3 regions of the Otoolea muris genome follow, and region 2 is predicted to be linked to each of the others. Evidence: predicted binding sites of a transcription regulator. Region 2 holds the regulator's gene; each other region holds the start of a gene.
The links. Region 2 encodes HrcA, which represses chaperone genes, less so after heat shock. Its sites were predicted from a motif close to TGTTAGCACTCNNNNNNNNNGAGTGCTAACA; they were not measured.
Positions count from the first base shown of each region.

Region 1: a site for HrcA is predicted at 5,270-5,300, ahead of htpG (molecular chaperone HtpG). Genes of this name have one in related genera too.
Region 3: a site for HrcA is predicted at 8,817-8,847, ahead of NFS31_RS10610 (co-chaperone GroES). Genes of this name have one in related genera too.

Region 1 covers NZ_CALPCY010000012.1:30,042-40,881, reverse strand. The annotation lists gene NFS31_RS09640 (hypothetical protein) at 1-300, opposite strand, end outside; gene NFS31_RS09635 (MATE family efflux transporter) at 332-862, shown strand; gene NFS31_RS09630 (hypothetical protein) at 1,018-1,395, opposite strand; gene NFS31_RS09625 (hypothetical protein) at 1,418-1,966, opposite strand; partial or broken gene NFS31_RS09620 (ABC transporter substrate-binding protein) at 2,245-2,682, opposite strand; gene NFS31_RS09615 (YerC/YecD family TrpR-related protein) at 2,847-3,158, shown strand; gene NFS31_RS09610 (YitT family protein) at 3,483-4,367, shown strand; gene NFS31_RS09605 (DUF1836 domain-containing protein) at 4,388-4,999, opposite strand; gene htpG (molecular chaperone HtpG) at 5,396-7,399, shown strand; gene NFS31_RS09595 (CPBP family intramembrane glutamic endopeptidase) at 7,540-8,493, shown strand; gene NFS31_RS09590 (hypothetical protein) at 8,567-8,767, opposite strand; gene NFS31_RS09585 (DegV family protein) at 8,975-9,814, shown strand; gene NFS31_RS09580 (CapA family protein) at 9,939-10,840, shown strand, end outside.
Region 2 covers NZ_CALPCY010000021.1:62,881-73,720, forward strand. The annotation lists gene NFS31_RS13875 (peptidoglycan recognition protein family protein) at 1-760, shown strand, start outside; gene NFS31_RS13880 (3D domain-containing protein) at 885-1,670, opposite strand; gene hrcA (heat-inducible transcriptional repressor HrcA) at 1,994-3,031, shown strand; gene grpE (nucleotide exchange factor GrpE) at 3,052-3,741, shown strand; gene dnaK (molecular chaperone DnaK) at 3,802-5,667, shown strand; gene dnaJ (molecular chaperone DnaJ) at 5,795-6,955, shown strand; gene rbr (rubrerythrin) at 7,106-7,642, shown strand; gene NFS31_RS13910 (hypothetical protein) at 7,761-8,135, shown strand; gene NFS31_RS13915 (DUF805 domain-containing protein) at 8,378-8,938, shown strand; gene NFS31_RS13920 (DUF6273 domain-containing protein) at 9,440-10,840, shown strand, end outside.
Region 3 covers NZ_CALPCY010000014.1:21,716-32,555, forward strand. The annotation lists gene NFS31_RS10580 (cell division FtsA domain-containing protein) at 1-1,565, opposite strand, end outside; gene NFS31_RS10585 (hypothetical protein) at 1,818-2,525, opposite strand; gene feoB (ferrous iron transport protein B) at 2,811-5,162, opposite strand; gene NFS31_RS10595 (hypothetical protein) at 5,660-6,274, shown strand; tRNA gene NFS31_RS10600 (tRNA-Gln) at 6,514-6,585, opposite strand; gene groL (chaperonin GroEL) at 6,716-8,335, opposite strand; gene NFS31_RS10610 (co-chaperone GroES) at 8,414-8,698, opposite strand; gene NFS31_RS10615 (hypothetical protein) at 9,213-9,566, shown strand; gene NFS31_RS10620 (IclR family transcriptional regulator) at 9,582-10,382, shown strand; gene hgdB ((R)-2-hydroxyglutaryl-CoA dehydratase subunit beta) at 10,520-10,840, opposite strand, start outside.

The DNA of each region.
Region 1 (10,840 bases), on a different contig from region 2:
TTCCTCCACGCTGTAATCCCGGTTCCGGGCAGGCGGTTCCTCTTTCTTTTTGTCGGCGTTCACCCAGCGCCGGATTGTGGCGGCATAGTTTTTATATCCTTTTCCGCTGGATTCCATGTACTCGGACAGCCGCTCAATGTACTGTTCCCAGAGAGAGGGGAGTTCCGTCTGGAGTTCTGCCAGTTCTGCAGAAGATAGAAATACATTCCGGTATCTCCCATAAGCGTGTGTCCTATCCCCCTCTCTATTTTCTATATTCTTATCTCTAATCTCTTTATCTCTATACTCTAAGGATGGCAAAACAAAATTGTTTCTGTTGCATCAGGAGAATATGTGTGAAATATATAAAAAGGAAATAATAAAAACAGAAAATAAAGAGAAAAGGAATAGAAATAAGATATTTTTTTCTTATGTAATTCCTTCTGTGCTGGCTTTTGCGTTATCCGGGGTTTACGCGATTGTGGATGGTTTCTTCATTGGAAACAGTTTAGGGGATATCGGTCTTTCTGCCATTAATATCGCTTACCCTGTCGGAGCGTTCATGCAGGCAGTCGGCACAGGGATCGGTATGGGAGGCGCGGTGAACTACTCTATTTCAAGTGCGGCAGGAGACAGGAAGAAAGCACATTCTTATGCAGGGGGTACAGGAACTTTCCTGCTCATTGCCAGCGCCGTTTTAACGATACTATTGTATCTTGGCCTGGAACTGGTCATCAGGCTGTTGGGAGCGGAAGGTGATATTTTTGTGTTCAGCAGGGAATATCTCCGCATTATCGTTTTAGGAGCCGTATTTCAAATTTTTTCTACGGGTATTGTCCCGTTGATCCGTAATTATAATGGGGCGGTCCAAAGCTCCCGATGAAGTCCGCCCGGTCCTTGTGCCTTGCGGCTCCGCGCATCCGCCTTGCCTGAATGGGATGGACGACGGGTAGGCCCCGCCCTACGAATACGCAGTTGTGGTAGCGGAAACTTTCATAGAGGGAGCCGTCCCAGAGACACCGGCTTATGATGTCGCCGTCAATCCCCCTTCCTTGCAGATAGCCCATGGACATTTGTAGCGTAGCGGTTCGTCTCCGGCAGCTCAAAAGGCTTTGGAGAAAGAACATCTGCCGGCTGGGAAAGAAAACGGGATGGACACCCGCCACAGAGAGTCTCCACAGCAGAGAAAAAATCCTGTCCCCGCACCTTTATGAGATAGTCAAGGGCAGTTTTTCCGCCAATGTTCTGGCTGCACCAGTGCCATTTGCCGTTGGAAATCACAAGGCTGTCATGGCTCACAGTGCGATATTCCCTTGGCCTGGACTTCTTTAACTCGCCCGGCTCGTAGGTTTGGAGATAGGAAAGCAAATCCCACTGTTTGGCCTCGGCCACCTGCCCTTTTGTCACTCCGGGCATTGCAAACCCTCCTTCCCATTGTTTATTTTCGGTCAGCAGAGCCTCGGGCCACGTTGACCCGAAGCCTACCGTTCCTCATGAGAAAGCCCGCCTTATCCTTGTGCGGAACCGGCGGGGCCTCCCTAAACTGTTTTATGGTTTCTAAGATAGAGCGGGTCTCTTCCTTCTCATTCCGGGCAGACGGCCCGGCAATGCGGTATTCCGTGGGGATGTCCTCCCGTCCGGTGTAATACTCGATAAACGGCTCGCCGCTCTCGCATAAATAGCCGCCCGGCACGAATCCGCCTATGCCGTTTAAATCAATGTCCCGTCCACCTGCCGTCTCTTTGTCCTTTTCCGTTTTCTGTTTCTCCGTTTCCTTTACGGGAGAATCAGAAGGAGCAGATTTTTCCGGTTGTTTCTGAATTTCCTCCGCCTTAGCCGGTGTCGGTGATTCCTGCACAGGAAAATCCGTCTGCTTTTCCTGCGCAGCCTTTACCGCTTTCACCATATCCGCCAGACTTTGTTTTCCGGATTCTTTTGCGGTATAGCTCTCCGGTGAGGGCGGTACTTTTGCTTTTTCATCAGCCAATACAGATTGCCTCCTTTTCGTGGCATGAAAAAGGGCCCAACCTTTACGGTCAGGCCCGGTCAATGGGAACTGATATAATATTTTTCGCCTCCTTCCGGTCTATATAATAGGAAAAAGGACAGGTCTGGCCTGTCCTTCTTCTGGCAAAGTAAGCAAATGTAGTTGTGCTATGAGACGGAAACAACCTTTTCCTTATATTTAAAACCCTTTAAATCCGGGGCTTTCCGGCTTGTCCACTCGTAAATCCCTCTGATGTGTTCCCATGTTACATCGTGGCTAGGCATACCGCCCGCACGGCCTCCCAGCACCTTTTTTCCCTTTAAATCCTGCCAGGAAAAGTCCTCCTGCGGCGTCCGCCCCACCAGAAAATTTCCGGCCCGCTGGGTGAGCTGGGCGAAATTGACGGCATAGTCGTCCGAGCCCTGCTGATAGACGTAAATGCTGGCCTCTGAGCCCATAAAGCCGATGTCCGCATCGCCGGAGATGAGGGCTGTCATGACCTTATCCGCGCCGGCCCCGTTGACGAGGGTCAAATCGATGCCCTCCTCTTTAAAATATCCGAGCTCAATCGCCGCGTACTGCGGGGCGTAGAAGATCGAGTGGGCCACCTCATTTAAGGTAACCGAAGCCGTCCCGGCGCTGCCACTGCTCTGGCAGCCGGACAGAGAGGCGGCCAGAACGCCGGCCGCCACCAGCACAGAAATCCATTTTTTCATGATACTCTCCCATTATTTCGTTATGTATTAAGATATTAAGGAAAAAAACAGAAGGTGCCTGTTTAAAAGTGGGGAAATCTATGGACTTCAAAACTTTAGTATGTTAAAATATAACATACGGTTGTTTTTTGGGTAATTATGGTTGGATTAAAGAGGTGCGTTACATGAACAAGAAACTCAAGACAGAGGCGGTGGATCACCTGTTTCAGGCGATCCTGACTTTGGAAAGTACGGAGGAATGCTACAGCTTTTTTGAAGATGTCTGCACAGTGAATGAGCTGTTGTCCTTCTCCCAGCGCTATGAGGTGGCAAAGATGCTGCGGGAGAAGAAAACCTACCTGGAGATTGCAGAGAAGACAGGGGCTTCCACAGCGACGATCAGCCGCGTAAACCGTTCCCTGAACTATGGGAACGATGGATACGATATGGTATTTAAGCGCATTACAGAATCAGAGGAGGCGGCGGAGGATGACTGAGGGCTGTTCGGCCTGGATATAATAAAGATAAAAACCGGGGACCAGGAGGTCCTCGGATTTTGAGTTTTAAGGGGATTTTTTTGCATTAGCGGACGAAAGCGCCTGTCTGCGGCGGGATTTTGAGAGTACATTATGATGTACTCTCGGAATCTCTCTGCGCCTGCTTTTGCGGCTGATTTTCCGCCAGATGCACCCAAATTTAATCAACGTACGCTCCACGTACGCCTCATAAATTTGTGCACATCTGACAAAAAATCATCTCACAAAATCAGGCACAGCAAGATTCCGAGAGTACATTATGACAGAAAGGAGAATCATCAGATTATGAAATGGTTATCAAAAAAACAGGGGACGGCAAAGGATTGGATCTGCGATATTCTGGGGGCGCTTCTTCAGGCTTTGGGCGTGTGGTGCTTTGTAGAGCCGTGTAAAATCGCGCCGGGCGGCGCGTCGGGGATCGCGCTTTTAATCAACCACTTAAGCGGGTGGCCGGTGGGAACCCTGTCGCTTTTGATCAATGTGCCGCTGCTTGCAGGCGCTTATTATCTGCTTGATCGGAGGATGGCGAAAAAGACGATACGCACGGTGATCATTATGACAGTCCTGCTTGACATGTGCGTCGCTCCGATTGTTCCGCAGTATGAAGGGGATCGCCTGATCTGTTCCGCTTTCGGAGGAATCTTAGTGGGCGCGGGGATGGCCCTGATCTTTATGAGGGATTCGACCACAGGCGGCGGGGATATCCTTGCAAAGCTCCTTCAGAGGCGCTACCCGTACATGCATACCGGGTATGCAATTATGATCATCGATATGATCATTATCGGCTCTTCGGTTGCCATATTCGGCAATCTGGAATCCGCCCTGTACGGGATTATATCCATGGTCTGCATGACACAGACGATTGACGCCATTCTCTATGGCATGAATAAGGGAACCATGGTCACGATCATTTCCCCGCAGAACCATGAAATATCCAGGGAGATCATGCGGGGGATCGACAGGGGCACGACGTTTTTCAAAACCATCGGGGGATTTAGCGGCGAGGATTCCCGGACGCTGATGTGCGTGGTGGATCGCAAACAGTTCCATATGGTAAAGGAGATCATCGACCGCTGCGATCCGAAAGCATTTGTGATCGTGTCTGAGACAAAGGAGGTATACGGGGAGGGATTTTTAAATGATCCGAGGGAAGAGGCGCAGGAAATATAGACGCGTGCGCCCCGATGCTGTCATGTTTTTTTCTTTTTAGGAGGATTTTCCTCGCGCAGCTGTTCGGCCAAAAGCTCAATCATCTGCTTTTTCAGATAGACGTCGAACGCCAGCTCGCAGATAAAGGCAAAGAGCCGCAGGTATTCCCGATCCTCGTATCCGGCGTCCGCAAAGGTTTCGGAGGCGGCGTGGAATTTGGCCCTGACATCCTCTTTTAAACGCCTGCGCTGCTCCTCTTCGAGAGAAAAAATCTCCTCATACAGAGCGGACAGCTCCGGGACAGAGCCCTTGTCAAAATGGCGTTCGCTGATGGGGGAGAGGAGCTGCTCAATGTCATGGAAGGAGATGACATTTTTAAAATAGTAGATCAGGATCAGCATGATAATGTGGTTTTCTGAGTATTTCTTCTTCACAGGCGGTGGGAAAAGGCGGTTTTTGGCGTAGTTGTTGATCATGGTTTTGGTCAGAACCGTCTCCCCGTCCGCGCGCCCGGAGGCGGATAAGTGGGAATCCATAAATGTGGTTACCTGATCCATGTATAAGTCAATGCCAGGGATATCAGAGGCGTGGATCCGGGTCAGGCTGTCCAGGAAATCCATCAGCTCCTGCAGGCGTTCTTCATTCGTTTTCATCGTTGTTCACCTCATACTTTATTATATAGTTTTGGAAACGGGATGGCAAGCGGATTTATGAGGGGAATTTGTGAAAATGTTGCGGGCCACGTAGTGAGTCGGAAAGAGGACGCCAGAGCCGGCTTCTATATCCAAAAGAACCCCCGCTTCTGCCCGGAGAAAAGCGGGGTTCCGTTGGATATAAGACCTTCCCCTGGCGGCCCTTTCACGCTCAACCACAGCCGGCGTATTTATAGAAACATCCGCCGCTCTATCTGTAAACAGCAAAATTATCAGCACTCAATACATATGAGTGCTGATTTTCTATTGACATCTTCCATAATGCGTATTAGAATATGTAATACGACATACGAACCAAAGCGATTATGATTCTAAATAGAAAAAGGAGTGTGCAACATGGCTGCAAAATCAGGAAGTTTATCAATTAACAGCGAAAATATTTTCCCAATCATCAAAAAATGGCTTTATTCGGATCACGATATTTTTTACAGGGAGCTGATTTCCAATGGCTGCGACGCGATTACGAAGCTGAAAAAGCTGGAGCTGATGGGCGAATATACGAAGCCGGAGGATCTGGAGTACAAGATTCAGGTGACCGTGGATCAGAATGCCAAGACGATTATGGTAGAGGATAACGGTATCGGCATGACGGCGGAAGAAGTGGAAGAGTACATCAATCAGATTGCCTTTTCCGGCGCGCAGGATTTCTTAGAGAAGTATAAGGACAAGGCGAATGAGGATCAGATCATCGGCCATTTCGGGCTGGGCTTTTATTCAGCGTTTATGGTGGCGGACCGGGTGACGATTGATACGCTGTCTTATAAGGAAGATGCAGAGCCGGTACACTGGGAGTCTGAGGGCGGCACGGAGTTTTCCATGGATACGGGCGATAAAGAGCAGAACGGCACGCGGATTACCCTGTATCTGAACGAGGACAGCCATGAATTCTGTAATGAGTACCGCGCCCGCGAGGTGATCCAGAAATACTGCGCTTTCATGCCGGTGGAGATCTTTTTGGCCAACGCTTCCGGAGAGCCGGAGTATGAGACAATTGAGAAGGACGAGCTGACAGACAAGGATAAGGTGATTGAGACCATTATTGAGGAGGCGAAGACCGAGGAGAAGGAGAACGAGGACGGGACGAAGGAGACGGTTGAAGTTTCCCCGAGAAAGGAGAAATATAAGATCGCCAAGCGCCCGGTTGCATTAAACGACATCCATCCGCTGTGGAACAAGCACCCGAATGAGTGCAGCGAGGAGGAGTACCGCGAGTTTTACCGCAAGGTATTCATGGATTACAAGGAGCCGCTTTTCTGGATTCATCTGAATATGGATTATCCGTTTAATTTAAAGGGCATCCTGTATTTCCCGAAGATCAACATGGAGTATGAGAGCATTGAGGGAACGATCAAGCTGTACAACAACCAGGTGTTTATTGCGGATAACATTAAGGAAGTGATTCCGGAGTTCCTGATGCTCTTAAAGGGTGTGATCGACTGTCCGGATCTGCCGCTGAACGTATCCAGGAGCGCGCTGCAGAACGACGGGTTTGTTAAGAAAATATCGGATTATATCACGAAAAAGGTGGCGGATAAGCTGTCCGGCCTGTGCAAGACGGATCGCGAAAACTATGAGAAATACTGGGATGACATTGCTCCGTTTATCAAATTCGGCTGCTTAAAGGATGAGAAGTTCGCTGAGAAGATGGACGAGTATATTATCTTCAAGAATCTGGATGGCAAGTATCTGACCTTAAAGGACTGCGGGGAGCGGGCGAAGGAGGAGAACCATGAGAATAAGATTTTCTATGTGACGGATGAAAAGGAGCAGAGCCAGTACATTAACCTCTTTAAGGAATCCGGCCAGGATGCGGTGATCCTTCCCCACAGCATTGACAGCCCCTTTATCGGCCATCTGGAGCAGAAGCATGAAAATACGAAATTCCTGCGCATTGACGCGGATGTGAATGACACCATGAAGGAGGAGGTAAAGGAGGACGAGCAGGAGGACTTAAAGAAGAAAGAGGAAACCCTGTCCGGCATCTTTAAAAAGGCTCTGGGCAATGACAAGCTTGAGGTTAAGGTGGAGAAGCTAAAAAATGAGTCCCTTTCTTCCATAATCACGGTGTCCGAGGAGACGCGGCGCATGCAGGATATGATGAAGATGTACAATATGTACGGGATGGATCCGTCTGTGTTTGGCGGTAGCGGGCAGGCGCTTGTATTAAATGCCAACAACCATCTGGTTCAGTATATCCTGGAGCACGAGGACGGGGAGAATACGCCAAAGATCTGCGAACAGCTCTACGACCTGGCTCTGTTAAGCCACGGCTCCCTGACGCCGGAGAGGATGAGCGGTTTCATTGCGCGGACGAATGAGATGATGGGCCTGATGCTTTGATGCAGCTATCGTGAACGAGAAAATCATTGGCCGTTCACAATAGGTTTGATACTGTCATGCTGCGGGCGCAGAGAGGACGCAGGTAACCGTTCAGGCCGTCTGAACGGTTACGGCTGCAGAAATCCGGATGGGGGTAAAAGATGGAGGAAATCCGCGCGGAGGAAAGCGGTTATAACGGAAATGAAGATATGGCAGGGCGGTACAGGAGATATGTCCGCAGGATGTGTTCGTGCCTCGGGTGGGCGCTGACAGCCGGTTTGGTAATTTCTACGGGAATCGGACTGATCTTTTCGTACTTTGGACTGGATTATGTGCCGGCCCCTGTGGTGACGCTGATCGGCTACGGCGCGGCGGCCCCTGCGTATTTCATGCTCCTGTCCAGGGTTCCGGCATCGGTTCCTGAAAAGAAAAAGATGCGCCTTCGTAAATTTATCATGTTTTACGTGCTGGCGCAGGGATCGGGGTATGTATGCAGTATTCTGGGCAATCTCATCAATGCGGCGGTCGCCGCGGCGACGGGGCATGATATGTTTCAGATGAACCCGGTCAACAGCATGCTCATGGATCTGGACTGGATCATGATTCTCTATATAACGGTCCTGGGCCCTGTCATTGAGGAATATATTTTCCGGGGATTTCTCTTAAACCGGCTGCGTCCGTTCGGGGAAAAAGCGGCGATCCTCTTTTCAGCCCTGGCGTTCGGGCTGTTTCACGGAAACCTGACGCAGGCGCTTTATGCCGCGGCTATCGGTCTGGTTCTGGGATATGCCGCCGTAAAAACGGCGCGTATGCGCTATAACTGCCTTCTGCATATCTTAATCAACAGCGGCTCCACGCTTCTGGCGCTGAATTTAAACGGCAGCCTGATACGGCAGCTTATTATCAGCGTTGCGACACTGTTTGCCATGGGGGCCTTTATTATCGCCTCGATCGTGATTCTGTGCGTCAACGCGCGGCGCGTTAAGCTGGCGCCGGGAGAATGGCCGGCCGGCGTCGCATACCGGGACTTTGCATCCGCTATGTATGTAAATCCGGGGATGATGTGCTTTATGATTCTGAATGTGATTCTGATTGGGCTTTATTTATTCCTGTAAGGCGGCATGGAAAGGCCCGGATGTGTAATCAAAGAAGCCGGAAAAGGAGGGCTCTTTTTTCCGGCTTCATACATTATCGCGCCATGGATATAATTTCTTCAATGGTATAGTCAGGCTGTTCATATTTTTCTTTCGTGTAATCGCCGGTTCCGCCATGATCAAATTCTTCCAGATATCTGGCCATGCCAATCGGTCCGAGAGCCCTGGTTAATGCCTCGGTTCCCGCCCTTCTGATTTCACTTGGTTTTGTCAGGTTCATGGTCTGTGTCATCATAATATACTTTCAATAAAAACACTCTTTTTCGGATACATTAAAAAGCTTGCCGGCGCCGGCTGAGAATTGATTCAATATCTCTGCGGTTATTGTTATTATACCAGAAAAAGTATGAAATACAAGACCGCTTGACTTTATTCTGAACCGTTACTATAATAAATAGTAATCAAAACTATGTGATATGTATCGCATATCAGGAGGAGTCTTATGGAGTACAGGATTATTGGAGACAGTTGTCTGGATTTGCCGGCGGAGCTGAAAGGGGATCCGCATTTCCGGACAATCCCCCTTACGCTGCAGGTGGGAGAGACTGAGGTAATAGATGATGCGGCCTTTGACCAGGCATCGTTCCTTAGGCTGGTGAAGGAGACGGACGCATGCCCCAAGACGGCCTGCCCGTCGCCGGAGAGCTTTAAGGAGGCGTTTGACTGCGACGCGGACTGGATTTTTGTGATCACCTTATCCAGCCATTTAAGCGGCTCTTATAATTCCGCGGTTCTGGGAAAACGGATTTTTGAGGAGGAGCGCGGGCAGGAGAAGCGGATTGCGGTGATTGATTCCGAGTCGGCCTCCGCCGGGGAGCTGAACATCGCGCTGCGGATCCAGGATCTGTGCGGCCAGGGGCTTTCCTTTGACGAGGTTGTGAAGCAGGCGGAGGAATACCGCGATCATCTGGGCACATACTTTGTGCTGGAATCGCTTGATTATCTGCGCAAAAACGGCAGGCTGACAGGGCTGAAAGCTTTTATTGCGACAACGCTGAATATTAAGCCTGTGATGGCCAGCGATCACGGCGTGATCGTAAAACTCGACCAGGAGAGGGGACTGAATAAAGCCCTCAGCCGCATGGCGAAGATTGCGCTGGAGCGCGGCGGAGATACATCGGCAAAGCGTCTGGTGATCGCGCACTGTAATAACAGGGCGCGGGCCGAGCGGGTGCGCGACGAGCTGCTCGCCAACGCCTCCTTCCGGGATGTGGTGATTACGGACACAGCCGGCGTGGCCACGGTATACGCCGGGGACGGCGGGATCATTGTGACGCTGTAAGACAGTATCGCATTGTTCAGGAATGAAGGCAATACGCCTGGGAATCAACGTGGAATCTGCCTTTTTACTGTAACAGTTCCGGTTGTCTGAACGGTTACTTTTTACATGCTACAATGGAGAATGGATGAGACGAAGAAGATTTAACACGTTATGGCTGCTGCCGCCAGTGATCCTGGCGGCGCTCTTTATATGGGCCGTTGCCGGGCAGCTCAAATACAGGCCGGTGAAAACTTCAGTGACGCGGATATACGGTTCCGGGCAGGGGCCGGAACCGGGAGAAAGCCGCGGACAGGGCAGCGGAAACCGCCCGGGCGGATACGGGACGCCGGAAGGGGAGGCTGATTCACAGGCCGCGCTCCTGCTGTCGGGAGACGTTTTTGCAGGGCATGCGGGCGCGGGTGTTTCCGGCGCTGGAGAGGCATCCGTTGCCGGGAACGGGGAGATGGACGGAGAGAGCCATGACGCGCCGGGAGCCGCCGGGGACGCTCCCGGCGCGGATGAAATCAGCCTTTTATTTGCAGGCGATATCTATCTGTCGGATCATGTGCTGAACGCCTATGATCAGGCGGGCGGCATTGCGGGCGTTCTGGACGAAGGGCTCAGGGATGAGATAGCCGCCGCGGATCTGTTTATCGCGAATCAGGAATTTCCGTTCAGCGACCGCGGCGCGCCGGCGGCGGATAAACAGTTTACGTTCCGGCTTCCGCCCGCGCGCCTTACGGTGCTGGAGCAGATGGGAGTGGATGTCGTGACGCTGGCTAATAACCACACGCTGGATTATGGGCAGGACGCGCTGTTAGACACATGCGCCCTGCTGGACGGGGCGGGGATTGTGCGGATCGGCGCCGGAGCGGATATAGACGAGGCCGCGAAAGCGGAAATTCTGGAGATAAAAGGAAAACGGATCGGTTTTCTGGCCGCCTCAAGGGTGTACCCGGACGGAAGCTGGGCAGCGTCCGGCGCGCGGCCGGGGGTGATGTCCACCTATGACCCGGCGATGCTGCTGGAAGCGATCCGCAGGCTGCG
Region 2 (10,840 bases):
GTCCCGCATCCGCTATATTGTCATCCACTATGTGGGGGCCACCGGGGGCGCGAAGGCGAACTGCGAGTATTACGCCAGCCGCTATATCGGGGCCAGCGCCCATTATTTTGTGGGCTTTGAGGGGGAAATATGGCAGTCCGTTGAGGAGAAAGATATCGCCTGGCACTGCGGCGCAAAATCGTACCGGCATGACGAGTGCCGCAACTCCAACAGCATCGGTATTGAGCTGTGCGTGCGCAATAAAGGGAGTAAGGCGGCAAACAGCCGCGACTGGTATTTTGAGGACGCCACAGTCCGCTCCGCCATTTCTCTGACGCGGATGCTGATGGAAAAGTACCATATTCGGTCTGATCATGTGATACGCCATTATGACGTCACCGGAAAGATATGCCCGAATCCGTTTGTCTATAATCACACAGGACATACCTGGGAGGCATTTAAGGACGCCCTGCATACGCCGCCCGCGTCGGCAGAGCCCGGATGGGTAAGGCTTGAAAACGGGCGTTACCGCTATATGCAGGCGGACGGAACATATGCGGCCAATAAATGGCTTTTGATCAACCATCACTGGTATTTATTTACAGGGGACGGGCTGATGATCACAGGCTGGCAGCGCTGGAACGGGGAGCGCGTCGTGTCAGGGGACGAACCGGGCGACTGGTATTTCCTGGACAATACGGCAGGGGGACCGCTTGAGGGCGCGTGCTGGCACAGCCGGGAAAACGGCGCGCAGGAGATCTGGTACGTGGAGGACGAGTAAAGACACATAAAAAGAGCGGAAGGCATTCGCGCCTCCGCTCTTTTTATGCACAGACCTGCGCATGGGAATATGCGCACAGGCCGCGCGGCGGGCAGAAGGAAGTTCCCCCGCCTGATTGTATCCGTTATTCCACTGCATACACCTCGACAGACTGAACCCCGTAGGCCAGGGCCTCTTCGTGGGTCGGAAAATAGATGTCAAGGCGGTTGCCGACGATCGTGGAGCCGATATCTTCTACGGTATAGACCACATCGCCGATCATCAGTTTGGTTCCAAGAGGATATTTCGTGATATCAGCCGAGATCGTATGGTTCGCTTGCGGAACGGTTCCGGAATAGGTGAGAGCCGTCCCATTCGGACAGCACTGCGTGCATGTGCAGTACGCAGTCGTCTCGAAAATCCCCAGGAGAGCGCCGCGCTTTGCCGTATCGTCAGCTTTTCCCTTGGAGCCCGGCCCGGCATCCCCGGCCGGCCCCGAACCAGCGGCGACAACAGTGACAGCAGCTTCCTTTTTCGTATATCGGAAAGAACCGTATAAGCGCACTCTGCCCTCGTCGGTTTCAGCATAGGCTTCAATTATAAAGGATTGCCCTTTGAGCTTGTCCCAGTCAACCTGATAGGAGAATGCATGTTTTCCATTCGCAGCAGAATTTGTTAAGTCAGTACGGTATTGGTCTGCAGTCACTTTTACAAGTTCTTGCGGTTCCTTACTTCCGTCTGTGTATACACAGAGGACGACAGGAACGCTCTTGTCAGGATGCTCCGCATCGACCGCCCATCCGCTGATAACCGACTCCCCTGCTTCCGACAGCGCCCCGTCCACAGAGGCAAAGGAGGAGAAGGCGGCAACCAGTACAAAACAGACAGCCAGAATAACCGCGGATAATCCATGGCTTACTCTTGCTTTCATGATGTTCCTCACAATCCGTTAATTAATAGATACATTACTATTATATTACAAAACTGTTAAATGTCAAGTAAAAGAGGGAAAATGAGGAGATTTTGGGCTGCCTTTACAAATTAAAATCAGCAAAATCCGCAAAAATCAAAAAAACAGGTTGACAAACGCACGGCCAAGTAATATAGTATCAATTGTAGATGTTAGCACTCCACATGAATGAGTGCTAACAAAAGCAAAGCACCCGGCATTCCCCCGTTCAGCGTCTTCTGTCAGAGCTGAACAGGCCAGCGCGCAGCAGGAAGGCCGGCGAAGGAAGAAAGGATGTGCGGCGCATGGGGCTGGACGGGAGAAAGATACGGATACTGAAGGCCATTATCCAGACTTACCTCGAGACGGGCGAGCCGGTTGGTTCCAGGACCATATCAAAATACTCGGATTTGCAGCTCAGCTCGGCGACGATCCGGAATGAGATGTCGGATCTGGAGGAGATGGGGTACATCATGCAGCCTCATACCTCGGCGGGGCGGATTCCGTCTGACAAGGGATACCGCTTCTATGTGGATCAGCTCATTCAGGAGAAGGAGCATGAAGTGGCGCAGACGCGCGACATGGTGATCCAGCGCGTGGACCGGGTGGAGCTTCTTTTAAAACAGCTCGCAAGGCTCCTGGCGGTGAATACCAATTACGCCACGCTGATCAGCGGTCCGCAGTACCGCCGGACGAAGCTGAAATTCATCCAGCTTTCCAGGGTGGAGGCGGGAAAGCTTTTGATTGTGACGGTCCTGGAAGGGAACATCATCAAAAATTCCATTGCCCGCCTGGACGCGGAGCTTACGGACGAGGATATCCTGAATCTGAATATCCTCTTAAACAACAGCCTGATCGGCCTGACGATAGAGCAGATCAACCTGGATGTGATCAGCCGGATGAAGGAGCAGGCAGGCCCGAGGTGCGAGGTGGTGGATCTGGTCCTGAATGAGGTGGCGGAGGCCATCCGGGCCAACGAGGAGGATCTGCAGATTTATACCGAGGGCGCGACGAATATTTTTAAATATCCGGAACTGAGCGACGGAGAGCGGGCCAGCCAGCTACTGGGCACGCTGGAGCAGAAGGAAATTTTAAAGGAGCTTTTGTCAAATGACGCGGATCCGGAGAAGAAGAACGGAATTCAGGTTTATATTGGAAATGAGACGCCGGTGCAGTCCATGAAGGACTGCAGCGTGGTAACCGCCAATTATGAACTGGGCGGGGGCCTGCGGGGCACGATCGGGATCATAGGCCCCAAGCGGATGGATTATGACAAGGTGGTATCAACCCTTCGGTCGCTAATGAGCCAACTGGAGGATACATTTAATCAGGAAGAAAGGTGATTTGCAAAGTGAGCGAAGAGATGAAGGATAGAGAGACAAACGCAGGCGGGCCGGAAGAGGCGCAGACGCGGCGCACGGAAGAAGAGCCGGGCAGAGAGAAGGCCTGCGGGACGCGGACAGAGGACGCGGAAAACGACGGACTGGAAAAGGAGCAAACGGCGGCAAAAGGAGCTGAAGGCGCAGACGCGCAGGGCTGTCAGGAGGACGATCCGGAAGCGGATTCGCAGGGCGGCCCGGAGACAGGAAAGAAAAAAGGATTTTTTTCCAAAAAGAAGGATAAAAAGGACGAACAGATCGAGGAGCTGACGGATCGCTTAAAGCGCTCCATGGCGGAGTTTGACAATTACCGTAAGAGGACAGAGAAGGAAAAATCCGCGATGTACGAGATCGGCGCCAAGGATATCATCGAGAAGCTGCTCCCGGTGGTCGATAATTTCGAGCGCGGGCTGGCGGCCGTTCCGGAGGGGGAGAAGACGGTCTTCGCTGACGGAATGGATATGATTTACCGCCAGCTCATGAAGATGCTGGAGGATGCCGGCGTAAAGCCTATCGAGGCGGCCGGCCAGCCCTTTGACCCCAATTTCCACAACGCGGTGATGCATGTGGAGGATGAGAGCCTGGGGGAGAACATCATTGCAGAGGAGTTTCAGAAAGGTTACCTCTACCGCGACAGCGTGATACGGCACAGTATGGTAAAGGTGGCCAATTAACATAATTATTTTATATAACACGATTATCACGAATGTTTCAGATCCAGGAGGAAAAAGACGATGAGTAAGATTATTGGTATTGATTTAGGTACGACAAACAGTTGTGTGGCAGTGATGGAAGGCGGCAAGCCGGTGGTGATCGCCAACACGGAGGGCGTGAGGACCACGCCGTCGATCGTGGCTTTCACAAAGACAGGAGAGAGGCTGGTCGGCGAGCCGGCGAAGCGCCAGGCGGTTACGAACGCGGAGAAGACCATTTCCTCGATCAAGAGGCATGTGGGAACGGATTATAAGGTCAGCATTGACGACAAGAAATATACGCCGCAGGAGATCTCGGCCATGATTCTGCAGAAGCTTAAGGCGGACGCAGAGAGCTACCTGGGCGAGAAGGTGACCGAGGCGGTTATCACGGTTCCGGCGTACTTTAACGACGCGCAGCGCCAGGCGACCAAGGACGCGGGCAAGATCGCGGGCCTGGATGTAAAGCGTATCATCAACGAGCCCACGGCCGCGGCTCTGGCTTACGGCCTGGACAATGAAAAAGAGCAGAAGATCATGGTATACGACTTGGGCGGCGGCACCTTTGATGTCTCCATCATCGAGATCGGCGACGGCGTGATCGAGGTTCTGGCCACAAACGGCGATACCCGTCTGGGCGGCGACGACTTTGACAACCGCATTACCCAGTGGATGATCGATGAGTTTAAGAAGAATGAGGGCACGGATCTCTCAGGCGACAAGATGGCGCTCCAGAGGCTTAAGGAAGCGGCGGAAAAGGCGAAAAAGGAGCTGTCCTCCGCCACGACCACGAACATCAACCTTCCGTTTATCACCGCCACGAGCGAAGGGCCGAAGCACCTGGATATGAACTTAAGCCGCGCGAAGTTTGACGAGCTGACAAGGGATCTGATCGAGCGGACCGCGATCCCGGTGCAGAATGCGTTAAAGGACGCGGGGATTACCGCTTCCGAGCTCGGCAAGGTGCTGTTAGTCGGCGGATCCACCCGTATGCTCTCCGCGCAGGAGAAGGTAAAGCAGCTCACCGGACACGAGCCCAGTAAATCCTTAAACCCGGACGAGTGCGTGGCCATCGGCGCGGCGATACAGGGCGGCAAGCTGGCAGGCGACGCGGGCGCAGGCGATATCCTGCTTCTGGACGTTACCCCGCTGTCCTTATCCATTGAAACCATGGGCGGCGTTGCGACGCGCCTGATTGAGAGAAATACCACGATCCCGACCAAGAAGAGCCAGATCTTCTCCACAGCGGCTGACAACCAGACGGCGGTTGATATCCACGTGGTACAGGGCGAGAGACAGTTTGCAAAGGACAATAAGACGCTCGGAAACTTCCGCCTGGACGGCATCCTTCCGGCCAGAAGAGGCGTTCCGCAGATTGAGGTTACCTTTGATATCGACGCCAACGGCATTGTAAACGTATCCGCAAAGGATCTGGGAACCGGAAAGGAGCAGCATATCACGATTACCTCCGGCTCCAATATGTCCGACTCGGATATCGAGAAGGCCGTGAAAGAGGCGGCGGAGTACGAGGCGCAGGATAAGAAGAGAAAGGAAGCCATTGACGCCAGGAACGAGGCGGATTCCATGGTCTTCCAGACCGAGAAGGCCATGGAGGACGCGGGCGATAAGATTGACGCGGCCGACAAGGCGGCGGTAGAGGCGGATTTAAACGCCCTTAAGGAAGCGATCAACAAGGCCCCTGTGGATCAGATGACAGACGCGCAGGTTGAGGAGATCAAGGCAGGCCGCGAGAAGCTGATGTCCAGCGCGCAGGCTCTGTTTGCCAAGGTATACGAGGCGGCGCAGGCAGGAGCCGCCGGCGCCCAGGGCGGCCCGCAGCCGGGACCGGATATGGGAAGCGCCCCGCAGGATGACAATGTGGTTGACGGGGACTTCAAAGAAGTGTAAAATACGAAAGATGTAAAAAACTGCGGGGCGCGGCTTAAAAACGGCGCCCCGCGGATAAGGAAAGACGTGATGGGGATTGGGCGCTGGCCCAAGCCCCTTTACGGGCGTTTAGGAAGGAAGACCTGACATGGCAGAAAGCAAGAGAGATTATTATGAGGTGCTGGGCGTTTCCAGGGATGCGGACGATGCGGCCCTGAAAAAGGCGTACAGGAGCCTGGCTAAAAAATATCATCCCGACGCCAATCCAGGGGATCAGGCGGCTGCAGATAAGTTTAAGGAGGCGTCCGAAGCCTACGCCGTACTCAGCGACGCGGAGAAGAGAAGGCAGTATGACCAGTTCGGCCATGCGGCGTTTGACGGCGGCGCAGGCGGCGCGGGCGGCTTTGGCGGCTTCGATTTCAGCGGGGCTGACATGGGCGACATATTCGGCGACATATTCGGCGATCTGTTCGGCGGCGGCCGCAGCCGGGGAGGGCGTGGAAACGGCCCCGTGCGCGGCGCGAATGTGCGCACCAGCGTGCGCATCACCTTTGAGGAGGCCATTTTCGGCTGTGAGAAGGAGCTGACCTTAAACTTAAAGGAATCCTGCGATAAATGCGGCGGAACCGGGGCAAAATCAGGGACGCAGCCCCAGACCTGCCCGAAATGTAACGGAAAAGGCAAGATCATGTACACCCAGCAGTCCTTTTTCGGGCAGATCCAGAATGTCCAGACCTGCCCGGACTGCTCGGGAACCGGAAAGATCATCAAGGAAAAGTGCCCGGACTGCTACGGCACGGGCTTCGTGACCAGAAGAAAGACGATCAAAGTCACGATCCCGCCCGGAATCGACAACGGCCAGAGCCTGCGCGACCGCGGCAACGGCGAGCCGGGACTCAACGGAGGCGAGCGGGGCGATCTGCTCGTGGAGGTGGTGGTATCTCCGCATCCAGTCTTCAAGAGACAGGATACGAGCATCTATTCCACGGTTCCGATCTCTTTTGCAAAAGCGGCGCTGGGCGGCCCCATCCGCATCAGGACCGTGGACGGCGAAGTGGAGTACGAGGTAAAAGCCGGCACGCAGACCGATACGAGGGTGCGCTTAAAGGGTAAGGGCGTGCCGTCGCTGCGCAATCGGAATGTGCGGGGCGATCATTTTGTGACGCTGGTGGTGCAGGTTCCGGAGCGGATGAACGAGGAGCAGAAGGAGGCCCTGCGGCGCTTTGACGACGCGATGAACGGGATCGCGCCGGAGGGGGAGAAGGAAAAGCAGCACAGGAAGGGCAAGTTCAAGGATATCTTTAAATAGGAACCGGAATGCGGCGGCCGGGAGGAGACGGCCCGGGCGGCTGCGGGGAAACGGCAGTTTTATGGAATACGCCGCGGTTTTGGAGTCCAGGATGGAATCGGAGCCGCGGTTATTTCTAAATTTTTATAAAATCATGAAGGAGGATACAAGATGTCAAAGTATGCAGGGACAAAGACCGAGCGGAACCTGATGGCGGCTTTTGCGGGGGAATCACAGGCGCGCAATAAGTATACATATTTTGCATCCAAGGCCAAAAAGGAAGGCTTTGAGCAGATATCGGCCCTGTTTCTGAAGACGGCGGATAATGAGAAGGAGCATGCCAAGATGTGGTTTAAGGAATTAAACGGCATCGGCGATACGGCCGCGAACCTGGCTGCCGCTGCGGACGGGGAGAATTATGAGTGGACGGATATGTATGAGGGCTTTGCGAAGACAGCGGAGGAAGAGGGCTTTAAGGAGCTGGCGGAGAAATTCCGCCTGGTAGCGGCGATCGAGAAACACCACGAGGAGCGCTACAGGGCCCTGCTTAAGAATGTGGAGACGGCCGAGGTTTTTGCCAAGAGCGAGGTGAAAGTCTGGGAGTGCCGCAACTGCGGGCATATTGTGGTGGGGGAGAAAGCGCCTGAGGTCTGCCCGACCTGCGCGCATCCGCAGAGTTATTTTGAGGTGCATGCGGAGAATTACTGATAAGGCGCGGTTTAACCAGGCGGGGATTGTGACAGATGTACTGCCTGTGGATAATCGCAAGAGGGGCCGCCGGAAAACGGCGGCCTTTTTCCTTATATGATTCTTTCAGAAGCTCGGTATGTCTATGCGCGGCCGCCTGCTGAAAGAGCGCAGGTACGCGGTCATTTTGACGAAAGCCGCGGTTGTATCAAGCGGCCGCAGGATGCGCTCAGGAAAGTGGTATTTCTTTCCGGAGTATGGGTTTCAGGCCGGGGACAATATGTATCGCGTAAAATCTCCGGGCGGCTACAGCGTTTGCTACGTGGGGGAGGGGAGAGAGGTTGATCTGTATTATGCCCCGGAAGACCCGAAGATATTCTATGTCCCGGCCATGCAGAAGCACGTGAAGCGCTGGGCGGCGCTTTTATGCGGCGTGGGGATTTTGTGGCCCCTGCCCGGCCTGGTTGCCCCGCAGATTCGGGCGCTGTTCTGTTTTTTGGAAGAGACGGGATAAGGAACTGTCACGAAATAAATTAGCCATTCGGCTTGTCTAAATGCCCATCTGCCGCATCGAAAAATCTTGACGCTGCCCGCTACGCCTGCGATTTTCTTCTTTGCAGATGAACATTTATCCAGCGCTGTCTGGCTAATCTATTTTGTGACAGTTCCTAAGGGGGACGCAGCCAAAAGGCGGCGCTGCGGCCCGGGCATTGGCAGAGAGGCAGGCTGTCAGGCGCAGGTTTTTGGGGGATGTGTATGAAATATATGGTTTACGCTTTAAGAGATGTGCTCAGAAATTCGTTTAATCCGCACGGCAGGCTTTCCAGGGCAGGCTACTGGTGGGCATGGCTGGCCATTTTTGTAATCAACGTGATTCTGGACATTGTCAAAAACACTCTGTATGGAGCGGGGATTCTACATATGTACCGGTTCGTTGCGCGCGGGAGCCTTCTGTGGAAAATCGCCGTATTTTTTCCCATGCTGTTTGCGGCGGTCAGGAGATATCATGATTGTGGAAAACCGGGCTGGCTGGCGGTTCTGATTGACGTGTCGGGAGGGATCTGCGCCGTGTCAGGTTTTGTGGTTGGAATGATAACCGTGCTGTTTTTTGTCTTCTCAGCCGGCGTTTCGGTCAATATGGCCGGCTTTTTAGGGCTTATGGCCTTTAGCGTCCTCTTCCTCCTGGCAGGGATTACTCTTTGTATCCTCAATATCGTATTTCTGGCGCGTCCCTCGGATCCCCGGGAAAATGTTTACGGGAAACCGGAACCGTTTTATCATTTCGCCAGAGGGGAAGAGGATTTTGAAGAAGATTAATGAAACCATAACCGCCAAAAGTAACAGTTCAGACGGGGCGTCTTTCTGCCTGTCTGCGCCGGACAAGAAGCGCCGGATGCCTATCCAATGGGGAATCTGAACTGTTACCGCTAAAATATAAAATTTTCGGAAACTGCTGTTTTACACTTGAAAAAGCGGCGCAGATATGGTACAGTAAAACCAGTTTCCGGACAGGAGACCATTCTTATTTTCTAAATTTCTGAATCATTCAGCGTATGATTCACGCCGGTTTCGGCAAGATTTCGACAAACAAAAATTTGTAACAGGTAATGGCTTTTCACAGATCGCAGCGGGCGGGTAGCAGTTCAGATAACCCTGAACTGTTATGTGGGCGGTTTTCTTTTGGATATGCATTCCGCTTCTATAGAGGGCAGTTCCATGCTTTTGAATCCCTGTGGGAAAATGGAACCGCCTGGAGGCCCAAAACGGCCGCCGTGATTTCGGCCTTACCAGGACAGGGTACATGCAGATGTGCTTCCGATGTACTCGCGGAGAAAGGGAGGGAGAAGAACGATAAGAAAATGCAGGACAGCGCAGGCCGCGGCTTGGGCCGCTCTGGGGCTTATGCTGTGTGTCTCAAAGACCGCGCGGGCGGGGGAGGGGAATGAGATTGGCTATATGGTGTTCTTTGTGGACGCAGAGGATCATGCCACGAAGATTTTCAACACGCAGCGGGGTTCGGTTTTGGACGGGACGGCTCTTTCGGTATCATTTCCGGAACGGATGATAGGAAGCGACGGGCATATCTGGAATTCCAGGGAGTCCTCGCCGCAGGAGTTTCTCGTCACGCAGGACGGAGTACATAAGTATTATGTCGAATATGAGCAGGGGGAGGCGGTAAAGGAGGCGCCGGATCCGGAGGATGCGCAGCGCGCCAGGCTGGAGCTCTGGGTGAAAAAGGCGTGGGAGGCTGAGTGCGCAGTAATGGGCAGGAATCCGGAGGAGAACCGGAATCCGGCCGTGGTTGTGGGGAATGCGGCTGAAAATGACAAAAGGCTCCGGAACCTGATTTCTGCGGTGCAGGATACGGGATGGCACTATTTTTTCCTGATCGGGAAGGATTACACGCCGGATACGCTGCGGATCGGAACGGATTTTGACGCGGTTTATTCGGCTGTGCAGGAGGATGTGTTTACGCTTGGCGGCTGCCGCTATGAGGTGTGCCGCGTGGGGGTAAAGCGCAGGTGGGATCCGGATGCGTGCGCCCACCGCTGGACAAAGATATCACAGACGCCGGGCGGGTGTCTGGAATATGGGGAAGAGAACTGGAGGTGCGGACAATGTGAAGCTGAGGAGAAGACGTTTCTGCCTGCCCTGGGCCATCTGGACGGGAACGGGGATTCTCTCTGCGATCAGTGCGGGGCGCGCGCCTTCTCCCAGGAAGCGGGAAGCCGGATTGCTGCCGTTTTAGACACAGGGACGGGGGAACGGCCGCTTTCCTTTACATGTATCGACGAGGATTACCGGGGAACCGGGCATATGCTGTATCTGGCGGATGAGACGCTTTCGATGGAAAGCCTTGGCGTTTCGCAGGAGTGGTTTGAGAGCGCGGATTACAACGGATCCTTTGTCCGGCAATATTTAAATCTGGGGTTTGGAAACAGCATTTCCCTGTCAGGGGCGCTTTTGCCTGTCCTGCGCGGCGACGGGGACGGCGTGGGGGATCTCGCGATCCTCCTGTCCGAGGAGGAGGCCGCGCATTATCAGCTTTTGGGGCGGATTGCTCCGGCAGGCGGCAGATGGGCTCTCCGGACCGCGGCCGGGGATGGCGCCGGGATGAGAACCGTCGCGCCGGACGGGAGCATTGAGACGCGCCCTGTTGAAGGTCTGGGCGCGTCAGGCTGCGGTATACGCCCCGCTGTGCTTCTGGAAGCGCCCAAA
Region 3 (10,840 bases), on a different contig from region 2:
TTCAGCGTGATCTCAAGGCATTCCTTCGCGCCCTCCACATCCCCTAAACAGGCTTTTGCAGACTCTCCTGAGATAGCAGGCATAAAGTCGATGATATCTCCCGCGTGGATTACATCCGAGAGCTTTCCCTCCTTTTTGTTGATGAAAAGGGAGGCCGGCTGCGCTGATGTCCCGTAAAATACCTTCCGCCTTCCATTGAGCATCACTGTTATGTTAAGCCCTGAACGCCCCAGGATATCCTGGAAATTAAAGCCATTCATCATCAGCAGGTTTAACGCGGTAAAGCTTCCGCTTCTGAACAGCTTTGCCGGCCTGTTGTTCAGCGTCACCCGGAAGCTGTCATTGATCAGGTTCAGCCCCGAAGAAATCACAATCCCCAGCGGAGTCGCGTATTCCGGATTGTTCAGATCATATTCATCCGAAAATGCATTCGCCCGGAAGTTATTTCCCGCGATGGCCACACGGTTCTCATCCATCTGGAGAACCTCCGTGATCCGCTCCTTTAACCCTGCCAGCTTGCTCCCGCCGCCTGCCAGGAACAGGGCCGAGGGCGGCCCTCCGTTCACGTCAAGGACTTTCTGCGCGATCTCCTTTGACAACAGCTCCGTCATTCCCTCAATGCACTTTAAAAGCTCTTCTCTGGAAATGCACTGTTCAATCCCCAGAATATCCGTAAAAGAAATCTCTTCCTTCTGGTCTGTCTGGGCCTTGATCGTCTCCGCTGTCTCAAAATCCACCAGATACTTCTTCATAATCGCTTCCGTGATCTCATCTCCCGCCACGGTCGCCATCGTATAGCCCGTCACGCTTCCGTCCATACAGGCCGCAATATCCGATGTGCCGGCCCCTATATCCACCATAACCAGGTTTAGCAGGCGCAGATTCTCGGGAATCGCCGCATTGATGGCCGCAATCGGCTCCAGCGTAATACTCGCCACATCGAGGCCAATCTTGTGCATCGTCGTGTAGAGGCTCTCCACCACCTCGCTCGGAAGAAAGGTCGCGATCAGATCCACCCTGACATTCCGGCCCCGGTGATCCTTTAAACTGGAAATCATATACTGATCCAGATAATACTGACATACCGTATAGCCGACCAGATAAAAGCGCCCGGTAATCTCCTCGGCGCTGTTTTCCGCCTCAAACGCATCCTCGGCCCGCCCAATCGCGCCGGCCTCCAGACGGCTGATAATCTCATCATCAATCAACTGCGTCCCGGGCAGCTCAAGCTCAAACTCAGCCCGCTTCGTCCTCAGGGCCCGCCCCGCCGCGGCGACGCACACGTGCTTCAGCTCGCAGTGGATCCGGCTCTCCAGACGCTTCTTGACTTTCTTTGCGAGTCCCGCCACCTTTTCAATATCCTCAATCTGTCCGTCCACCATCGCGCGTTCCGCGTGCTCTTCCCGCTCGATAGCAATGATCTTTACTTTCCCGTCCTCCACGGTTCCCACCATGCCAATCAGGCTCCGCGTCCCGATATCCAGCGCAAACACCATATGCTCCGGCTGCACCGCCGCCGGCGTCCGCGCCGGCGCTTCTGTCTTTTTCACCCGTCCTTTAGCCATGCTCTCCCTCCTGCGCGGCATACGTCACAAAATTGCTCCGCGCCCTGTCATTCGTCTTCTCCTATTATATAAAAATGAGGGCGCAATGTAAATCTTTTTTATCGTTTTGGGGGAAATCTGTTTTGCTTCATTCTGTTTACAGAAATGCCATTATACCAGCTCTGCTCTCCCAAAAACGCTCCAAAAAAGCGCGCTGCAGCCCCAATCCAAGCCACAGCGCGCATCCAGCATACTTTCTATACAATTCTTCCGCTAACGCGCAAAGAGCACAATACGTTCCGCCGCGCCGTCCGCGTCCTGCCAGATAAGACACGCAGACCCCTTTTGAATGTCCTCCATGGTAACAATATTTCTCGTCAGATATGGGGAGAACTGCGTCTGTTCCGATATCCTGTACTCCGCGCCGTCTGCGCCCTTTAATATCCATCCGTCCCCGTCCTGCTCCGGCGCGCTGTCTGCAATCACGTACTGCGGCACACGGAAATCAGCCGGAATATTAACAATCACCATTTCCGGCGTGGTCTGCGGCGGCAGGGACATCGTCATAGCCGGCCCCAGATAGGCTTCAAAGCTGCCCAGCTCCACATCTTCTGAGGAAACCGGAAGCCCGCTCACCGCATCCAGCACCAGCGTATGTTCCGGATCAATGTGAAATATGATCTCTCCGGATGAGGATGCCGGCGAGGTATTGTCCACCGTCATCTGCCCTTCCTCAGACGACAGGACGGTTCCCCAGATACGTGTCAGGACAGAGACGTCTTTCGCACCCTCTGCGCTTTCAGAAGACTCCGTCTCTGAGGCCGGCCCGTTCTCCTCATCTGCTTTTACCGTCTCTGCCTGCGTATCGGCAGCCGTTTCCGCAGGCGCGATCGTCTCCGCCTCCGCCGGCTGAGAGCAGCCTGCCAGCATCGTAAGTGATAATGTAAGTCCCATAGCCAGTAACATCCATCTTTTTTTCATGTAATATTTCTCCTTTAATCGCTTTCTTTTTGCTGTTAATCCCGGGCTCCGGCCTATGGCACATCCTGCGGCATCTGCCGATATCCCCGGCTGTCAGGTAACCGCTGTATCATCTATTCCCGCGGCACACTGTCATTATAGCGTTTTTCATCATAAATGGCTATTAAAGAAGAATAAACATTTCTTACAACTTTTACTGAGTTAGCAGCAGCCCGCATCCGGCTTATTTCCGCGGCAAACCACAACCCGTGTATACGTTGCCGCCGAATTTCTTCATCTAAAGCCTTACGCGCACCCCGCCAGACTTCCCGCAGTATACACCAGAAACGCGCACACCCACGCGATCGCACATTGCCCCAGCGCCACGCCGACGGCCCATCCGCCGCCCAGCTCGCGTCTCACCGCCGAGATCGCCGCCACACACGGCGTATACAAAAGGCAGAATACCAACAGGCTCCCCGCCGCCAGCGGAGACAGGAACGACAGCAGACTCTCCGTTGAGCCAAACAGAACGGACAGGGTAGACACCACGCTCTCCTTGGCCATAAAGCCTGTAATCAGCGCTGTGGAAATCCGCCAGTCCCCAAGCCCCAGCGGCGCAAACAGCGGCGCCAGGCCGCCGGAGATAACGGCCAGGATGCTCTGATGCGAGTCTGTCACCACATCCAGATGCAGATCAAAGGTCTGCAAAAACCAGATCAGAAGCGTCGCCACAAAAATCACGGTAAACGCCTTCTGCAGGAAATCCTTTGCCTTTTCCCACAAAAGCTGCGACACATTTCTGGCGCCGGGAAGGCGGTAATTGGGCAGCTCCATCACAAACGGAACCGCCTCGCCGCGAAACATCGTCTTTTTCAGCAAAAGAGCCATCAAAATCCCAATCAGAATCCCCAACGCATAAAGCCCGATCATAATCACCGCCCCGTACTTCGGGAAAAATGCGGCTGTGATAAAGGCATAGATCGATATTTTAGCCGAACAGCTCATAAACGGCGTCAGAAGAATCGTCATCTTCCGGTCGCGCTCAGAGGAGAGCGTACGGCTTGCCATCACGCCCGGAACCGTACAGCCAAACCCGATCAGCATGGGAACAATACTGCGCCCCGAAAGCCCGATTTTCCGCAAAAGCTTGTCGCTCACAAAGGCCACCCTGGCCATATAGCCGCTGTCCTCCAGGAGGGACAAAAAGAAAAACAGGGTGACAATGATCGGCAGAAAGCTGAGAACACTCCCCACTCCGTTGAACACGCCGTCTATCACAAGGGAATACAAAACCTCATTCACATTCGCCGCCGAAAGAGCCGCTGCCGAAAGGCCGGTAATCCAGGAAATCACACTCTCCAAAAGCGAGGAAAGCCAGGCCCCGACCACATTGAAGGTAAGCCAGAATACCAGCGCCATGATGCCGAAAAAGGCCGGGATCGCCGTGTATTTTCCTGTCAGAATCTGATCCAATCTCATACTTCTGATATGCTCACGGCTCTCCCTTGGCTTCACGACCGTTTCCCGGCAGATCCGCCTGATAAAGCTGAACCGCATATCCGCAATCGCCGCCGCGCGGTCAAGCCCGCGCTCTGTCTCCATCTGCCTGATAATATGCTCCAGAGCCTCCCGCTCATTCTCATCAAGCCCCAGCCGCTTCTCGATAAGCGTATCTCCCTCCGCCATCTTCGCCGCGGCAAAGCGCGCGGGGATCCCCGCCGCCTTCGCGTGATCCTCAATCAAATGCATGATCCCGTGAAGGCACCGGTGAACGGCCCCGCCGTTTTCATTTGCATCGCAGAAATCTTGTCTTCCGGGGCGTTCCTGATATTTGGCCACATGGAGCGCATGGTCAATCAGCTCGCTGATTCCCTGATTCTTGGCTGCGGAAATCGGAACCACCGGAATCCCCAGCATGTCCTCCAGCTCATTTACCCGGACAGAGCCCCCATTTTCCCGGACCTCATCCATCATATTCAGGGCCAGCACCATGGGAATGTCCATCTCCATTAACTGCATGCTTAAGTATAAGTTTCTCTCAATATTCGTTGCATCCACAATATTGATAATACCCCTAGGATGCTCGTCCAGCACAAAACGCCTGGTCACCAGCTCCTCGCTCGAATACGGCGACATGGAATAAATGCCCGGCAGATCCGTCACCAGCGTCCCCTCATGCCCGCGGATGACGCCGTCCTTGCGATCCACCGTCACGCCGGGAAAATTCCCCACATGCTGGTTTGAGCCCGTCAACTGGTTAAACAGCGTCGTCTTTCCGCAGTTCTGGTTTCCCGCCAGGGCGAAGGTCAGAACCTCCCCCTCCGGCAGCGGGTTTTCATTCTCCTTGACATGGTATTTCCCGCCCTCCCCCAGGCCCGGATGGGAAATCCGCTTTTTCTTCAGATCCGACTTCTCCTCCGCCCTGCTGTCGCGCACTTTCTCTATCTCAATCTTCTCCGCATCGTCCAGGCGCAGCGTCAGCTCGTAGCCGTGGATCCGAAGCTGAACCGGATCCCCCATGGGCGCATATTTCACCATCGTCACATCCGCAGTCGGAATCAGCCCCATATCCAGGAAATGCTGCCGCAGCGCGCCCTCTCCTCCTACAAAGCGGACTGTGGCCGTCTTTCCGATCGGTAAATCTCTCAGTGTCATTGCATGTCCTCCCCTGGCGCGGCCCGCTCCCTGAAACGCATGTCTCCGGGCCAGGGCCGACCAATCGTAAAGTCTGTCCTTGTTTAAAAGCTCTGAGTAAAAAAAGCGTCAAATCCTCTCCAATCAGGATTTAACGCTTTTTCAAGCTACAAGGATCCGAACCTTGAAATGGCGGAGTTGGAATCCGTCTCTCGAACACCCCTAAATCCTTGATTTTATCTAATGTCATGAAGTCGGGGTCAAAAGGTCTTTTGACCCCTTTGATACCGGACTGCTCCGCACTTTGTGCTCCCGCAATACCTCACTTCGCGTATGCAGATGGCATTGTAATTTTATTAGCTTTTTTACGGAACTAATTCTACCACACCTTTGATACAAGCGCAACAGAAAATGCTGCCAGAGGAGGCCCTGGACTTCCTTAAGTGTTGCCAAGCTTGAAAACTTGCTGTAAAATAGAGACAGATAATTTAGAATTTACTAAGATGGAGGAATAATGTATGAAGAAATTTGATATGAAAAGTTTTATTGCTGGAATTATTATTGGCACAACCGGGATAACAACGGTGTTTGCGGCATCAGGCATTAAATCCGCACATGTAAGCAATATGAATGTTACGCTTAACGGCGCTTCATTTTCGCTTAGTAAACCCTTGCTTTCAGTTACAATGGAAAATGAACAAGAAGAACATGTATATGCGCCTGTAAATGAATTGCTTATCAATCTCGGATACGGCGTTAATTATAATGCTGAAAATAATACGATTGATTTTATTCCACAGAACCGTATTCCGCAAGTGAATGTTGATGAGAGCCGTTCTAACGGAAATGCAGTTTTTAATATAGCCAATTATACGGACCAGCGGAACATAGCCGAATCCGGCTCATTCCAAGCCGAAGATAATCAAACGCTCATTTTAAATATCACTTCAGATATTAAAGGCGGAACCGTAGATTTATTCTTATTTAATCCAAATGGAAAAGAACAGCGTATTACGATTGGTTCCACTAATTGGACTAAAGAGATACCATTGGAAAAAGGAACATGGCAGTATAATTGCTCAGGAATATTTCAGGATGGAGGAAACATAAAGATTGTGGGAACAATCAAGTAAAAATTCAAATGACTGCAGCAAGATGAGAAATTCCCGTATATCAAAGGAAACTCTCAGGTAAACGCACAACCGCCGGGGGCTTCGCACTCCCGGCTTTCATTGCCACGTTTTTCTCCTATCTGCTTTTTTGAACAATCCATCGATGGAATCACCATCTTTTTCATTTTTCCGTTTATTTTGCAGATCAAAAAAGAGCCTCAAAGCCTGATACAATCATACTCTAATGCTCTTTTTCTTAGCTGGGCTACAAGGATTCGAACCTTGAAATGACGGAGTCAGAGTCCGTTGCCTTACCATTTGGCGATAGCCCAATTTTTAAATCCGCAGCCCTTGCCTGACTGCGGATTTTATTATACCACATTTCTATGATTCGTCAAGTGTTTCAGACCAAAAATATACAAATTTTTTTAAATCTGTAAATCACTCAACGCCGAACCGCTATTACATCATCCCCATGCCAGCGCCCGCCGGAGCTGCCGGAGTCTCTTCCTTGATGTTCGCAACCACAGACTCCGTTGTGAGCAGCGTAGACGCCACGCTGGTCGCGTTCTGCAGGGCGCTTCTTGTCACCTTCGCCGGATCCAGAATGCCTGCCTCTACCATATCCACATACTCTTCCTTGTATGCGTCAAAGCCCATGCCAACCGGGGACTCTTTTACCTTATTGATGATCACCGATCCTTCCAGGCCCGCGTTTGCAACGATGTGGTACAGCGGGGACTCAAGCGCTTTTAAGATAATGCGTCCGCCTGTTCTCTCATCGCCCTCGAGAGTCTCAACCACTTTCTCAACCTCTGCAGCAGCGTGGATATAGGCGGATCCGCCGCCTGCGATGATGCCTTCCTCTACGGCTGCCTTGGCTGCAGATAACGCATCCTCCATGCGCAGCTTCGCTTCCTTCATCTCGGTCTCAGTCGCAGCGCCCACGCGGATTACAGCAACGCCGCCGGATAATTTGGCCAGTCTCTCCTGAAGCTTTTCTTTATCGAAATCAGATGTCGTCTCCTCGATCTGAGCCTTGATCTGGGCAATGCGATCCTCGATCTCCTTCTTGTCGCCGCAGCCATCCACGATGATCGTGTTCTCCTTCTGAACCTTTACGGATTTCGCGCGGCCAAGCTCTGCCAGCGTGGTATCCTTTAAGTCAAGTCCCAGTTCCTCGGAGACAACTGTGCCGCCTGTGAGGATAGCGATATCCTTTAACATCTCTTTTCTTCTGTCGCCATAGCCCGGCGCTTTTACGCCCACTACGGAGAAGGTTCCTCTTAATTTATTGACAATCAGGGTTGTCAGCGCCTCGCCCTCGATATCCTCTGCAATGATCAGAAGCTTGGCGCCGGACTGAACCACCTGCTCCAGAAGCGGAAGGATCTCCTGAATATTGGCAATCTTCTTATCTGTGATCAGGATGTACGGATCCTCCAGATTGGCCTCCATCTTCTCCATGTCTGTCGCCATATAAGCGGAAACATAGCCGCGGTCAAACTGCATGCCCTCTACCAGATCCAGCTCTGTCTTCATGGTCTTGGACTCTTCGATGGTAATAACGCCGTCCTTTGACACCTTTTCCATCGCGTCAGCCACCATCTGGCCAACCTCGTCGTCAGAAGAGGAAATCGCGGCTACTCTGGCGATATCAGCCTGGCCCTTTACTGCCTTGCTCATCCCCTTGATGGCCTCAAGCGCGGCGTCCGTAGCCTTCTTCATGCCCTTTCTCAGAACAATCGGGTTTGCGCCGGCCGCCAGGTTCTTCATACCCTCATTGATCATCGCCTGTGCGAGCACGGTCGCTGTGGTGGTACCGTCGCCGGCCACATCATTTGTCTTGGTGGCAACTTCCTTCACAAGCTGCGCGCCCATGTTCTCAAACGCATCCTCCAGCTCGATCTCCTTGGCGATCGTAACACCGTCGTTTGTAATAAGCGGAGCGCCGAAGGACTTGTCAAGAACAACATTTCTTCCCTTGGGTCCCAGTGTCACCCTTACTGTATTTGCTAACTGATTTACGCCTGATTCTAATGCTTTTCTTGCCTCTACTCCGAATTTAATCTCCTTTGCCATGGCAAATCACCTCCGATAATTTTTACTCATGCTTTCATCCATGCTATTAATCTTACACAACGGTTTCCGCGGCTGGTTTTATTCGATCACAGCCAAAATATCGCTCTGCTTGACAATCACATATTTCTCTTCGTCCAGCTCAACGTCTGTCCCTGAATATTTGGAGTAGATTACCTTATCGCCGGTCTTCACCTGCATCGTAATCTCCTTGCCGTCTACCACTCCGCCGGGGCCGACTGCGATGACCTCCGCCTGCTGGGGCTTCTCCTTTGCCTGGCCCGGAAGCACGATACCGGATTTCGTCGTCTCCTCTGCGATTAACTGTTTTAAAACAACCTTGTCAAATAACGGCACTAACTTCATTACTGACTCCTCCTTACTGTTTAACTTTATTCCGTTTGCTTTTCTGGCTTGTATTCGCTATGTCCGGCCAACCGTTTCCGGCGCCTGTCTCATTTACAAAACATGTTATATCACGTTTTGTTAGCACTGTCAACCCTTGAGTGCTAATATTTATAAATAATTTACCAATTCGTGCGATTGACCGATTTCCCATCTTGTACGCTGTTTATAAATAACGTATAATTTTATTAAGTGAAACGATAAAAATGGCGGAGATATAATATGTACTACTATTCGACCGTAACGAAATCGTAATGACGCACAGCGCAATCCTCGAAAAAGATGGCCTTGATATTGTCAAAGTACCTTTGTAAGGCCCGGCGAAAATGGCTTCGATTTTCTTGATTTAACACTTCCTGGCGTAAAAATAAATCATCACCTGCAACAGGGATTTTAATGATTTCTTAAAGAATCCCTTTCTTTTTTCCTCAATTCGTATTACAATAACCTTAATTACAGAAAGGAGCTTTTCACTATGGCAAAAAAACATTTTGGCACGATTATCACCCTGGCTGCCATTGCGGGCGCTGCGGCTGCAGGCATTACGTATTTCTTACAATACAAGTCCTTCCACAAGGAGCTGGATGAGGACTTCCACGATTTTGAGGATGATTTTGACGAATTTGACGATACAGATGAAACGAATTCCTCCAGAAATTATGTCTCCCTGAACCCGGAGCACAAGCCGGCGGACGGGGCGTCTGAGGCGGGAGAAACAGAGGACGGCAAGGTAGAGATAACGGATGAGAAGTCCCGCGATGGCGCTCCGGCCGGGGAGCAGGCTCCAGTCCCGTCCGCTACTGTGACCGTTGAGGAAACCGTTGAATAACGGGGGAGGTTCATCATGCAAAGCCTCCTGCGTTCCATGGACCTTTTGGAGATCTTAAAGGAAACTCCCCATAAATGTTCCATTTCGGAGCTTTCTGAGGCCTCCGGTCTTCCTCCGAGCACGATACACCGGATTCTACAGACCTTCTGTGAAAAAAAATATGTGATTCGGGATCAGCAGTCCCATACGTATCAGCTTGGGCCGGCCCTGATCTCCCTCGGCAGGGCCGCGGCCAGCAATATCCGGCTTCAGGACGCCGCCCTTCCCATTTTGAAGCACTTATCCTACGCGACAAGGGAGGACTCTTATCTGATTATCCAGGTGGGCGACAAGGGCCTGGTGCTCGATAAGGTGGACGGCCCTAATCACTTAAAGGTCGTCGAGGAGTTCGGCTATGAGATGGATCTTCACTGCGGCGCTATCCGCAAGGTGCTTCTGGCTTACCAGAGCGATCGGTATATCCGCTATTATCTGGATCACATTCTGGATCGCCCGGAGTCCTTCCCGCAGATCAGCCGGGGAGCCCTGGCGGACGAGCTCACGCACATCCGCGAATGCGGAATCGCCGTATCCCGGGGTGAATATGTCCATGACGCAGTGGGCATCGGCGCGCCGATTTTTGGGCCTGACAACCATGTCAGCGCTTCCCTGGGGATCATCGCCCCCTATACCCGCATCCCGGATGACAGCCATCTGCAAAAGATGCAGGATCAGGTGAAGGAAAGCGCGGCAGAGCTGTCCTACTATATGGGACATACATTTAAACAGGAAGCAAAGACGCGCGGATCCGTGAAAAAAGACAGTGAACAGGGATGACGGCGCGGATCTGTGCAGGAAAAAGTCGCTGTGACTCCGCTTCTATGCGGAAATCACAGCGACTTTTCTCTATCTATCCCAGCCGCCTGGAGCGCGTATGAAACACGCTCTGAAACGGCCGGACATTTTTCAGCGGATTATTTCTGCATCTCCAGAACGTCAGCGAATGCCTGGATGGCTGTGCTGGCCTGGCCGAAATCGCGCATCTGCTGGTCGATACCGAGCTTGATGTGCGGGATATCCGCGTCGTTTAACGCTTTCTTTAAGTACGGATACTCCATCTCCTCCGGATCGCAGAACTGCTGCATGAAGAGAACCAGGCCCTGAGCGCCGCTCTCTTTTACCATGTTGGCTACAAACTCGCCGCGGCGGTTCTCGGCAGACTTCGGATCGTAGAGAAGAACCTCATAGTCGATGTTCGCAAACTGTTTTGCAAGCGCCATCATGGGATCTGCCTC